Regions from separate parts of the Thauera sp. WH-2 genome, predicted to be linked through region 1. Evidence: predicted binding sites of a transcription regulator. Region 1 holds the regulator's gene; each other region holds the start of a gene.
What was found. Region 1 encodes sigma-54, which starts transcription at its own class of promoters, with help from an activator protein. Its sites were predicted from a motif close to TGGCACGCTTNCTGCTNA; they were not measured.

Region 1 (3,274 bases):
ATGGTGAGCGACCTTCTCGTTGGAGTGGCGTTGCGCCCAGGCCAGTTCGGCGCTGCCGAGCACCTGCAGTCGGGTGGGGTGGATCAGATTGAGGTGGCCGACCAGATCAGCCGGCCAGATGCGCTCTTCGCCCACGCTGAGGCGGGCCTCGAGCGGCCCGCTGACGTGGATCAGGCTGAGACTGTCGCGATGGGTCTCATACAGCCGGGTCAGGCTGGTCTGCCGCATGGGCGCCCCAGTTCATGAACATCTGGTGGATGTGTGCCGCATCCGGCGCATTCAGCAGCGCTTCGCGGAATGCGCGATCGCTGAACATCTGCGCAAGTTCGGAGAGCAACTGCAGGTGTGTCTCGTTGGCCTGTTCGGGCACGAGCAGTACGAACAGCATGCTGACCGGGCGGCCGTCCGGCGCATCGAACTGGACTGGCGTGGCCAGGCGCAGGAAGGCGCCCGCTGCATCCTTGAGGCCCTTGATGCGGCCGTGCGGGATCGCGATGCCCTGCCCGAGGCCGGTGGAGCCCAGGCGTTCGCGGGTGAACAGGCTGTCGAAAACGGTGCTGCGACCGATGCCCTGGTTGTTCTCGAAAAGCAGGCCGGCCTGCTCGAAGACGCGCTTCTTGCTGCTGGCGTCGAGGTCGACCACCACATTGGGAAGTGGCAGGAGTTGGGATATCAGGCTCATTCGCAGGTGTGCAAACACGACGCCCCGGTCTTCCAGGTCGCCGGGGCGACTGTCGTTCCGGGGCGGGCGCCGCAGGCGTCGTCAAAACGCGCGCATTATAACCACAACCGCGCCCCGGTCATGGGGCTGTAACGAAAGGCTCAGTCCTCGGGGGTCTGGTGCTTCAGCGACTCGTGGTTGTGCTCGGCCATCTTCTGCTTGTATTTCTGCACCTGGCGGTCGAGCTTGTCGGTCATCGAGTCGATGGCGGCGTACAGGTCGGCATCGTCGCTTTCAACGAAGATGTCCTTGCCGCGCACGTGCAGGGTCACTTCGGCCTTCTGCTTGAGCTTCTCGACGGAGAGGATTACCGCAACGCTGGTGACGTTGTCGAAGTGGCGGATGACGCGATCGAGCTTGGAGGTGACGTAGTCGCGGATGGCCGGGGTAACTTCGACATGATGCCCGGTGATGTTGAGATTCATGGTGACTCCTGTGGTTGTCAGATGGATTTGCGCATGCTGACCGGCGGGATATTGAGGGATTCGCGATACTTGGCGATGGTGCGCCGTGCGACCACGATACCCTGCTGGCCTAGAATCTCGGCAATCTTGGCGTCGGACAGCGGTTTCTTGCTGTCTTCGGCTTCCACCAACTGGCGAATCAGCGCGCGAATCGCCGTGGAAGAGGCCGCCCCACCGGTGTCGGTGGCGACATGACTGCCGAAGAAATACTTGAGCTCGAACACGCCGCGCGGTGTCGCCATGTACTTTTGCGTGGTCACGCGCGAAATGGTCGACTCGTGCAGTTCAAGCTGGTCGGCGATCTCCCGCAGCGTGAGCGGGCGCATGGCCACAGGGCCATGATCGAAGAACTGCCGCTGCTGGTCAACGATGGCCTGGGAAACGCGGAGGATGGTGTCGAAGCGTTGCTGCACGTTGCGGATCAGCCAGCGTGCCTCCTGCAACTGGCCGCCCAGTCCGCCGCCCTGGCCGCGGTTCTGCTGCAGCAGGCTGGCGTACAGGCGGTTGATGCGCAGGCGCGGCATGGCGTCCTGGTTGAGACTGACCGACCAGCGCCCGCGCACCTTGCGTACGACCACGTCGGGCAGCACATAGCGTGTCTCGCTGGTGGAATAGCGCGAGCCGGGGTGCGGGTCGAGGCTGCAGATCAGTGCGTGCGCCGCGCGCAGCGCTTCGTCGTCCGAGCCAGTGAGCTTCTTCAGTTTGGCGAAGTTGCGTTCGGCGAGCAGTTCCAGGTGCTTGGTGGCGACCTCGAGGGCGAGTGCTCGCGTCGCGCACTCTGGCAGTGTGCGCAACTGCAGCGCGAGACATTCCTGCGGCGAGCGCGCGCCGATGCCCGCTGGTTCGAGGTTCTGCACATGGTGCAGGGCAATGCTCAGGTCTTCGAGTTCGATGCCCGATTCGGGCGGCAGCAGTTCGAGTAGTTCCTCAAGCGGCTGGTGCAGATAGCCGTCATCGTCCAGCGCCTCGACGATGAATCGCACCAGCGCGCGGTCGTGATCCGACAGCGGCGACAGGGCGATCTGCTGATCGAGGTGGTCGCGCAGCGAGATGCCGGCGGCCTGAAACTCTTGATAATCGATGTCCTCATCGTCCTCGCTGCGGCTGGAGGCCCCGGTGCCCACGCTGGACCAGTCGATGCTCTCATCCTCGCTGCTGCCCTCTCCGCCTTCGTGCTGCAGAGCCTCGCTGCCGGATTCGGCGGGGCCTTCGCCCTGCGGTGCTTCCTGGTGGGATTGTTCGCTGGGCGTGCTTGCGGCGGCGGGCAGGAACTCGCCTTCGCCCTCCTCGCGCTCGAGCATCGGGTTTTCCAGCAGGAAGCGCTCGATCTCCTGATTCAGCTCGATCGTCGATAGCTGCAGCAGCTTGATCGACTGCTGCAGTTGCGGCGTCAGTGTGAGGTGCTGCGAGAGCTTGAGCTGGAGGCTGGGCTTCATGGCGTGAGCAGGGGCGCGCAGTCAGAGCCGGAAGTGCTCGCCAAGGTAGACCTGGCGCACCTGCTCGTTCTCGATGATCTCGGTCGGTGCGCCACTGGCGAGCACACGGCCTTCGCTGATGATGTAGGCGCGATCGCAGATACCGAGCGTCTCGCGTACGTTGTGGTCGGTGATCAGCACGCCGATGCCGCGCTCCTTCAGGAAGCGGATGATCTTCTGGATGTCGATGACCGCGATCGGGTCCACGCCGGCGAAGGGTTCGTCGAGCAGGATCAGGCGCGGATCGGTGGCCAGCGCCCGGGCGATCTCGCAGCGGCGGCGCTCGCCGCCCGACAGCGAGATCGCGGTGCTGTCGCGCAGGTGGTGGATGCCGAGTTCGATCAGCAGCTCTTCGAGCCGCTCGCCGACCTTGCGCTTGTCCAGCCCCTGCAGCTCGAGCACCGCCTGGATGTTCTCGGCCACGGTGAGCTTGCGGAAGACGCTCATCTCCTGCGGGAGGTAGGAAAGGCCCAGGCGTGCGCGGGCGTGGATCGGCAGATGGGTCAGATCCTTCCCGTCCAGGGTGATCTGCCCGCCGTCCGCGCGCACGAGGCCGACGATCATGTAGAAGCAGGTGGTCTTGCCTGCGCCGTTGGGTCCGAGCAGGCCGACGA
Region 2 (3,274 bases), on a different contig from region 1:
GGCACCACCACCCAATACAGCAGCCAACCAAAGCCCGAGCCCACGCGCGCGAGCACCGCCAGCGGGAGCCAGTGCAGGAGCCAGATCAGGGCGATGACGAGGCGGCTCACGATGCGCGCTCCGCATCCGCTCCGGGCACATCCTCCTCGCGCTCACGGCGCGGCCCCTTGTAGCGGTTGTAGCCCCACAGGTATTGCTGCGGACACTGCAGGATCATGCGCTCGACCTCGCGATTGATGATCGCGACATCGGCTTCCAGTTCGCCGGTCAGCGCCTCGGTAGGCGCCTGCAAGCGGAACACATAGCCCTCGCCACGCGGCAGGCGCTCGGCCCAGGTGTAGATCACGCGCACGCCCTTCACCGCCGCCAGGCGCGCAGCCAGCGTCATCGTCCATGCCGGCTTGCCGAAGAAGGTGGACCACACCCCCTCGCCCGCGCCCGGTACCTGGTCGGGCAGCATGCCCACCGCCTCATGGCTGCGCAGGGTCTTCACCAGCTTGCGCACGCCCGACAGGTCCGCCGGCGCGGTGCGCATCTGCCCGCGTGCGCGACCGGCTTCCATCAGCGGCTGCAGCACTGCCTTGCGGGGCGGGCGGTAAAGCACGGTAATCGGAATCTGCGCCGCAATGCACTGCGCAGTGATCTCGAAGCAGCCCAGGTGCGGGGTGATGAAGAGGATGCCCGCGCCCTCGGCGCGCGCGGCCTCGACCAGCGCCCAGCCTTCGGTGCGCACGGCGCTCGCCACCACCTCGGATGCAGGCCGCCCCCAGATGAAAGGCAACTCGAGCGCCTGGCGCCCGGCCTCGACAATCGCCGCGCGCAGCACCGCCTCGTCCTCGCGACCGAGTGCATTGAAGAGGTTCTCGCGCAGGCGGCGAGCGTAGGACGGTGAGGCCTTGTAGGTCAGCCAGCCCGCCCAACCGCCGAGGCGGTGCAGCCAGGACAGGGGCAGGCGCGAGAGCAGTCGGAACAAGCTTTGAAGCAACACGAACGGGGTCCCGTAAAAGTGCCCGAAGCGTCACGGCACGACAACGACGAGAGAGACTGTGGGAGCAGCGATGACATCTGTGGGCGCGAGCGCACCTGCGAAAATTGCTTGCACGGTCGCAGCATTCACACGCAAGCCCGCTTCCACGGATAGGCCTAGATCACCGTACGCCCCGAATGCTTACACACCCGGCCGCTTCGGTCTATAATCCGCGACTTGCCGCCGAGTTAACTCGACAACTTGCAGGGCGGCATGGCAGCGAGACTGCCACACAAATACTGCTAAAGCGTCGGCTGCTCGACGAAATCCCCGGAGCTGGCCGCAGACGCAAGGCCAGAATGACGGGGATTTTTGCTTTTCAAGGAGCAGCAGCATGGCTGAGTTTCTCTTCACCTCCGAGTCGGTCTCCGAAGGCCATCCCGACAAGGTCGCCGACCAGGTGTCCGACGGCGTGCTCGACGCCATCCTCGCCGAAGACCCCAAGGCGCGCGTCGCCTGCGAAACGCTGGTGTCCACCGGCCTCGTCGTGATCTCGGGCGAGATCACCACCACCGCCCACCCCAACTACCGCGAGATCGCGCAGGACGTGATCCGCCGCATCGGCTACGACAACTCCGACATCGGCTTCGACTACAAGAGCTGCGCGGTACTGGCTGCGATCAACCGCCAGTCACCCGACATCGCTCAGGGGGTCAATGCTGCCAACGACGACCCGCTCGACCAGGGCGCCGGCGACCAGGGCCTGATGTTCGGCTACGCCACCAACGAGACCGACAGCCTGATGCCGCTGCCGATCTACTACGCCCACCGCGTCATGCAGCGCCAGGCCGAGGTGCGCAAGGACGGCCGCCTGCCCTGGCTGCGCCCCGACGCCAAGAGCCAGATCACGGTCAAGTACGTCGACGGCACGCCGGTGGCGATCGACACCGTCGTGGTGTCCACCCAGCACGACCCCGACGTCACCCAGGAGCAGATCCGCGAGGCGGTGATCGAGCTGATCATCAAGCCGGTACTGCCGCCCGAGCTGATGAAGGGCGACGTCCGCTACCTCGTCAACCCCACCGGCCGCTTCGTGGTCGGCGGCCCGCACGGCGACTGCGGCCTGACCGGGCGCAAGATCATCGTCGACACCTACGGCGGCGCGGCCCACCATGGCGGCGGCGCATTCTCGGGCAAGGATCCGTCCAAGGTCGACCGCTCGGCCGCCTACGCCGGCCGTTACGTGGCAAAGAACATCGTCGCCGCGGGCCTCGCCGACAAGTGCGAGGTGCAGGTGGCCTACGCAATCGGTGTCGCGCGTCCTGTGTCGCTGATGGTCAACACCTTCGGCACCGGGAAAGTGGCCGATGAGAAGATCGTCGAACTGATCGGCCGCCACTTCGATCTGCGTCCGAAGGCGATCATCCAGGCCCTGGACCTGCTGCGCCCCGTCTATTTCCGCACCGCGGCCTACGGCCACTTCGGCCGCGATGAGCCGGGTTTCACCTGGGAACAGACCGACAAGGCGGCCGCCCTGCGCGCCGACGCTGGGCTGTAAAATACCGTCCGGTACCGCACGCCCCTCTCCGGCAACGGTGAGGGGCGTCTTCTTTTGATCGTCCGCGCAGGACCGCGCAAGATCGTACTCGCGTGCGAACCTCTGGCCTGCGCAACAGTCTGCACTGTCCCGCCCCGAACCAGAACGCAAGACTCTTCCTCATGCTCCAGCAAACCCTGATGTTCGTCCTCGGCCTCGTCGTCCTCGTCATCGGCGCCGACGTCCTCGTGCGCGGCGCCTCACGCCTGGCGGTGTCCTTTGGCGTGTCGCCCCTGGTGGTGGGCCTGACTGTGGTCGCTTTCGGCACCAGTGCGCCAGAGATGGCGGTTTCAGTGGGCTCCGCGCTCTCGGGCAGCCCGGATCTGGCGATCGGCAACGCAGTCGGCAGCAACATCGCAAACATCCTGCTGATCCTCGGCATCTCGGCCCTGATCACGCCGCTGCTGGTCGATGAGCAGATCATCCGCCAGGAGATCCCGATCATGATCGGCGCCTCGGCGCTACTGGTGGTGGTTGCGCTCGACGGTCGAATCGGTCTGATCGAGTCGATCACGCTGTTCGCTCTCGTGATCGCGTACACGGTGTTCCTGGTCGTTCAATCGCGGCGTGCCTCGAAGAATGTTCAGGATGAGTTCGAAACCGAGATCCCCACCTCGAACTGGGACCGCCACTGGAGCGTGCAGATCGGGCTCATCGTGGTCGGTCTGGTGATGCTGGTGGTCGGTGCCAACTGGCTGGTGGATTCGGCG
Region 3 (3,274 bases), on a different contig from region 1:
GCCACTCGACGGTCATCATTTCACCGGGCGCAAGGCCCGCGACATCGGCTTCGACCGGAGCACCAGCCGCGCGGGCACGCTCGGAAGGGGTGAGACTGGCAACGAAGGGTACTGCGGTGGCAGCCGCGGCAAGTGCGCCTGCACCGGAGGTAGCAATCAACAGTTTACGACGCTGGGAAGCGAGGTCGGAACGTGTATCGGACATGGCGGGACGCTCTCCGGGGGAAACGTTCGTCGGACCGGCAGGGAATGCGCGGGGAAGAAAAAAGGCGAAGCGGGTCGGGGGATATCGTCGGGCCAGCGCTGCCGGGGGCAAGACCGTTGAGGGGGGGGACGATCATGCAGCGATCACGACTCGTCCCGCTTCGCACGACACTACATAAGCAACGACCGTGCCAGCTCTCAAAACACCCGAAAATAAAGCCAGTGTAGCGCGACAGAACAGGTGCCGAGCCGCCAAACTCCGCCAAACCGCCATTTCACCTGCCATTTCGGTCAGTTTGGCAGCACCCCCTACCCCCTCACTGCCTTTCCACCGCGCTCGCAGGCGACCAGCTCCGCGCGCGCAGGCTCCTGACCCCGGACTCCTGACGCCAGGTCCGTCTTCCCCCACGCCCTAGCCACCCCGGTCCTCAAGCAGGCCGAGCTCACGCAGACGGCGGTACAGCGTGCGCTCGCTGATGCCGAGCTTCTGCGCCAGCTCGCGCCGGCTGCCACGGTGGCCACGCACCGCACGCAACATCGCCTGGCGCTGGATCTCGTCGAGGTCGACCGATGCACCTTGCACGGTGGGAGAGGGAATCGCGGCCACGCCAAACATGTCGTCCTCATCAGGCACCGGGTCCAGCACTTCCTCCGGCAGATGCTCGGGACCGATGATGTCTCCATCGCACATCAGGCTGGCACGTTCGAGCACGTTGCGCAGTTCGCGCACGTTACCCGGAAAGGGGTAGTCGCACAGCACCCGCATGGCAGCGGGTGACAGCGACAACCTGCGCTTGGGTGCCACCCGTTCGAGCAGCGCCTCGATCAGCGGAGCGAGGTCACCCTCCCTTTCGCGCAAGGCCGGAACGCGAATCGGGAACGTGTTGATGCGGAAGTAGAGATCCTGGCGGAAGCTGCCCTCGGCAATCATGCGCTTGAGCGGGCGGTGCGTGGCCGAGACCAGGCGGATGTCGGCGCGCCGCAGCTCAGTCGAACCGACACGGCGGTAGGTGCCGGTCTCGAGCAGGCGCAGCAGCTTCACCTGCATGCCGAGTGGAATGTCGCCGACTTCATCCAGAAACAGGGTGCCGCCACTGGCCGCCTCGACCAGCCCGGGTTTGCGCGCGGTGGCACCGGTGAAGGCACCGCGCTCATGGCCGAACACCTCGCTTTCGAACAAGGTCTCGGGGAGCCCCGAGCAGTCCACCACAACGAAAGGCCCTTCGGCACGCCGGCTGGCCTCATGCACGGCCGCAGCGAGCAACTCCTTGCCCGTTCCCGATTCGCCCTGCAGCAGCACGCTCGCATCGGACGGCGCCACCCTGGAGATCAGCTCGAGCATGTGCTGGAAGGCTGGGGAGCGCCCGATCATGCCCTGATGCTCGGTCGCGCCGCGCGCCACCTGCATGGGCTCCATTTTTTCGATGAACCAGGCGATCTCTCCGCTGGCGTCGCGTATCGGCGAGAGCTCGATGTTGACGTATTCCTCCCCCCGCGGCGTGTGGTGCAGGTGCAGCACGCGCTCGCGCTGACCCGACTGCAGGCTGCGCGCAAGCGGACAGGACTCGCCCGCCCGGTCACACGGCACGCTGTAGTGGTGCGATACGTCGTAGCACGCCCGCCCGACCACGCTGCGCCCATCGCCGAGCGCGCTGCGATACGCCGCGTTGGCGGCAATGATGCGGTAGTCCCGGTCGCACAGGATGTGCGGCTCAGCAAGGGTTTCGAGAAAGGATACGAGTTCGGGCAAGGGACGTGAATCGGGTTGCATGGCTGCCACTCATGACGGTTTATACGCCACCAGTCTGCCACCGTGACAGAAAACACGTCAATGCCGACGTGTGTATCCCACCGGAAAGTCTTGATTTACATCAAATCCAGAACATGACCGGAACTGGCACGGCTCTTGATTAAGGGAGCGCACCGACAACCGGAGCCCCTCATGAACACCACCGATCGTCGCCTGGTGCGTGAAATCACCGTGGTCATCGTCATCAAGCTGATGCTCATCACCGCACTGTGGTGGGCCTTCATCCGTGACGCGAAGGTGCCGGTCGATCCCGGCGCCATGGCCGCCCAGGTTGCCACCCCTGCAAGCTCAAAACTACACACGACATCTGGAGAAACCCATGGTCAGTGAGCAACTCGTCGACCTGTCGCGGCTGCAGTTCGCCGCCACGGCGATGTACCACTTCCTGTTCGTGCCGCTCACCATCGGCATGGTGTGGATGCTGGTCATCATGGAAAGCGTTTACGTGATGACCGGCAAGACGATCTACAAGGACATGACCCGCTTCTGGGGCAAGCTGTTCGGCATCAACTTCGCGCTCGGCGTCACCACCGGCATCACGCTGGAGTTCCAGTTCGGCACCAACTGGGCCTACTACTCGCACTACGTGGGCGACATCTTCGGCGCGCCGCTGGCGATCGAGGGGCTGATGGCCTTCTTCCTCGAATCCACCTTCATCGGCCTGTTCTTCTTCGGCTGGGACCGCCTGTCGCGCCAGCAGCACCTGCTGGTGACGATCCTGATGGCGGTGGGCACCAACCTTTCGGCGCTGTGGATCCTGATCGCCAATGGCTGGATGCAGAACCCGGTGGGCTCGGAGTTCAGCTACGAGACGATGCGTATGGAACTCACCGATTTCTGGGCGGTGGTGTTCAACCCGGTGGCGCAGGGCAAGTTCGTGCATACGGTGTCGGCGGGCTACGTGACCGGGGCGATGTTCGTGCTGTCGATCTCGGCCTGGTACCTGCTGCGCGGGCGCGACGTGGAGTTCGCCAAGCGCTCGTTCCGCATCGCGGCGGCCTTCGGCTTCGCCTCGATCTGCTCGGTGATCGTGCTCGGCGACGAGTCCGGCTACGCGCTGGGCGAAGCGCAGCAGACCAAGCTCGCGGCGATGGAGGCGATGTGGGAGACCGAACCCGCGCCCGCCAGCTTCAACGTCATCGCCGTGCCCAACGAAGCCGAGATGAAGAACGACTTTGCGATCCACATTCCCTGGGTGATGGGCCTGATCGGCACGCGCTCGCTCGACAGGGAGCTGCCCGGCCTCAACCAGATCTACGC

Region 2: a site for sigma-54 is predicted at 1,256-1,273, ahead of metK (methionine adenosyltransferase). Genes of this name have one in related genera too.
Region 3: a site for sigma-54 is predicted at 2,100-2,117, ahead of cydP (cytochrome oxidase putative small subunit CydP). Genes of this name have one in related genera too.

The regions. Positions count from the first base shown of each region.
Region 1 covers NZ_JBLWFG010000003.1:11,938-15,211, reverse strand. Annotated here, with positions in the region: gene hprK (HPr(Ser) kinase/phosphatase) at 1-228, opposite strand, end outside; gene ptsN (PTS IIA-like nitrogen regulatory protein PtsN) at 197-682, opposite strand; gene hpf (ribosome hibernation-promoting factor, HPF/YfiA family) at 823-1,146, opposite strand; gene ACNKW1_RS06605 (RNA polymerase factor sigma-54) at 1,164-2,621, opposite strand; gene lptB (LPS export ABC transporter ATP-binding protein) at 2,643-3,274, opposite strand, start outside.
Region 2 covers NZ_JBLWFG010000005.1:160,329-163,602, reverse strand. Annotated here, with positions in the region: gene ACNKW1_RS10440 (lysophospholipid acyltransferase family protein) at 1-110, opposite strand, end outside; gene ACNKW1_RS10435 (lysophospholipid acyltransferase family protein) at 107-988, opposite strand; gene metK (methionine adenosyltransferase) at 1,362-2,525, shown strand; gene ACNKW1_RS10425 (calcium/sodium antiporter) at 2,687-3,274, shown strand, end outside.
Region 3 covers NZ_JBLWFG010000006.1:8,160-11,433, forward strand. Annotated here, with positions in the region: gene petA (ubiquinol-cytochrome c reductase iron-sulfur subunit) at 1-205, opposite strand, end outside; gene ACNKW1_RS11030 (sigma-54 interaction domain-containing protein) at 617-1,975, opposite strand; gene cydP (cytochrome oxidase putative small subunit CydP) at 2,147-2,344, shown strand; gene ACNKW1_RS11040 (cytochrome ubiquinol oxidase subunit I) at 2,334-3,274, shown strand, end outside.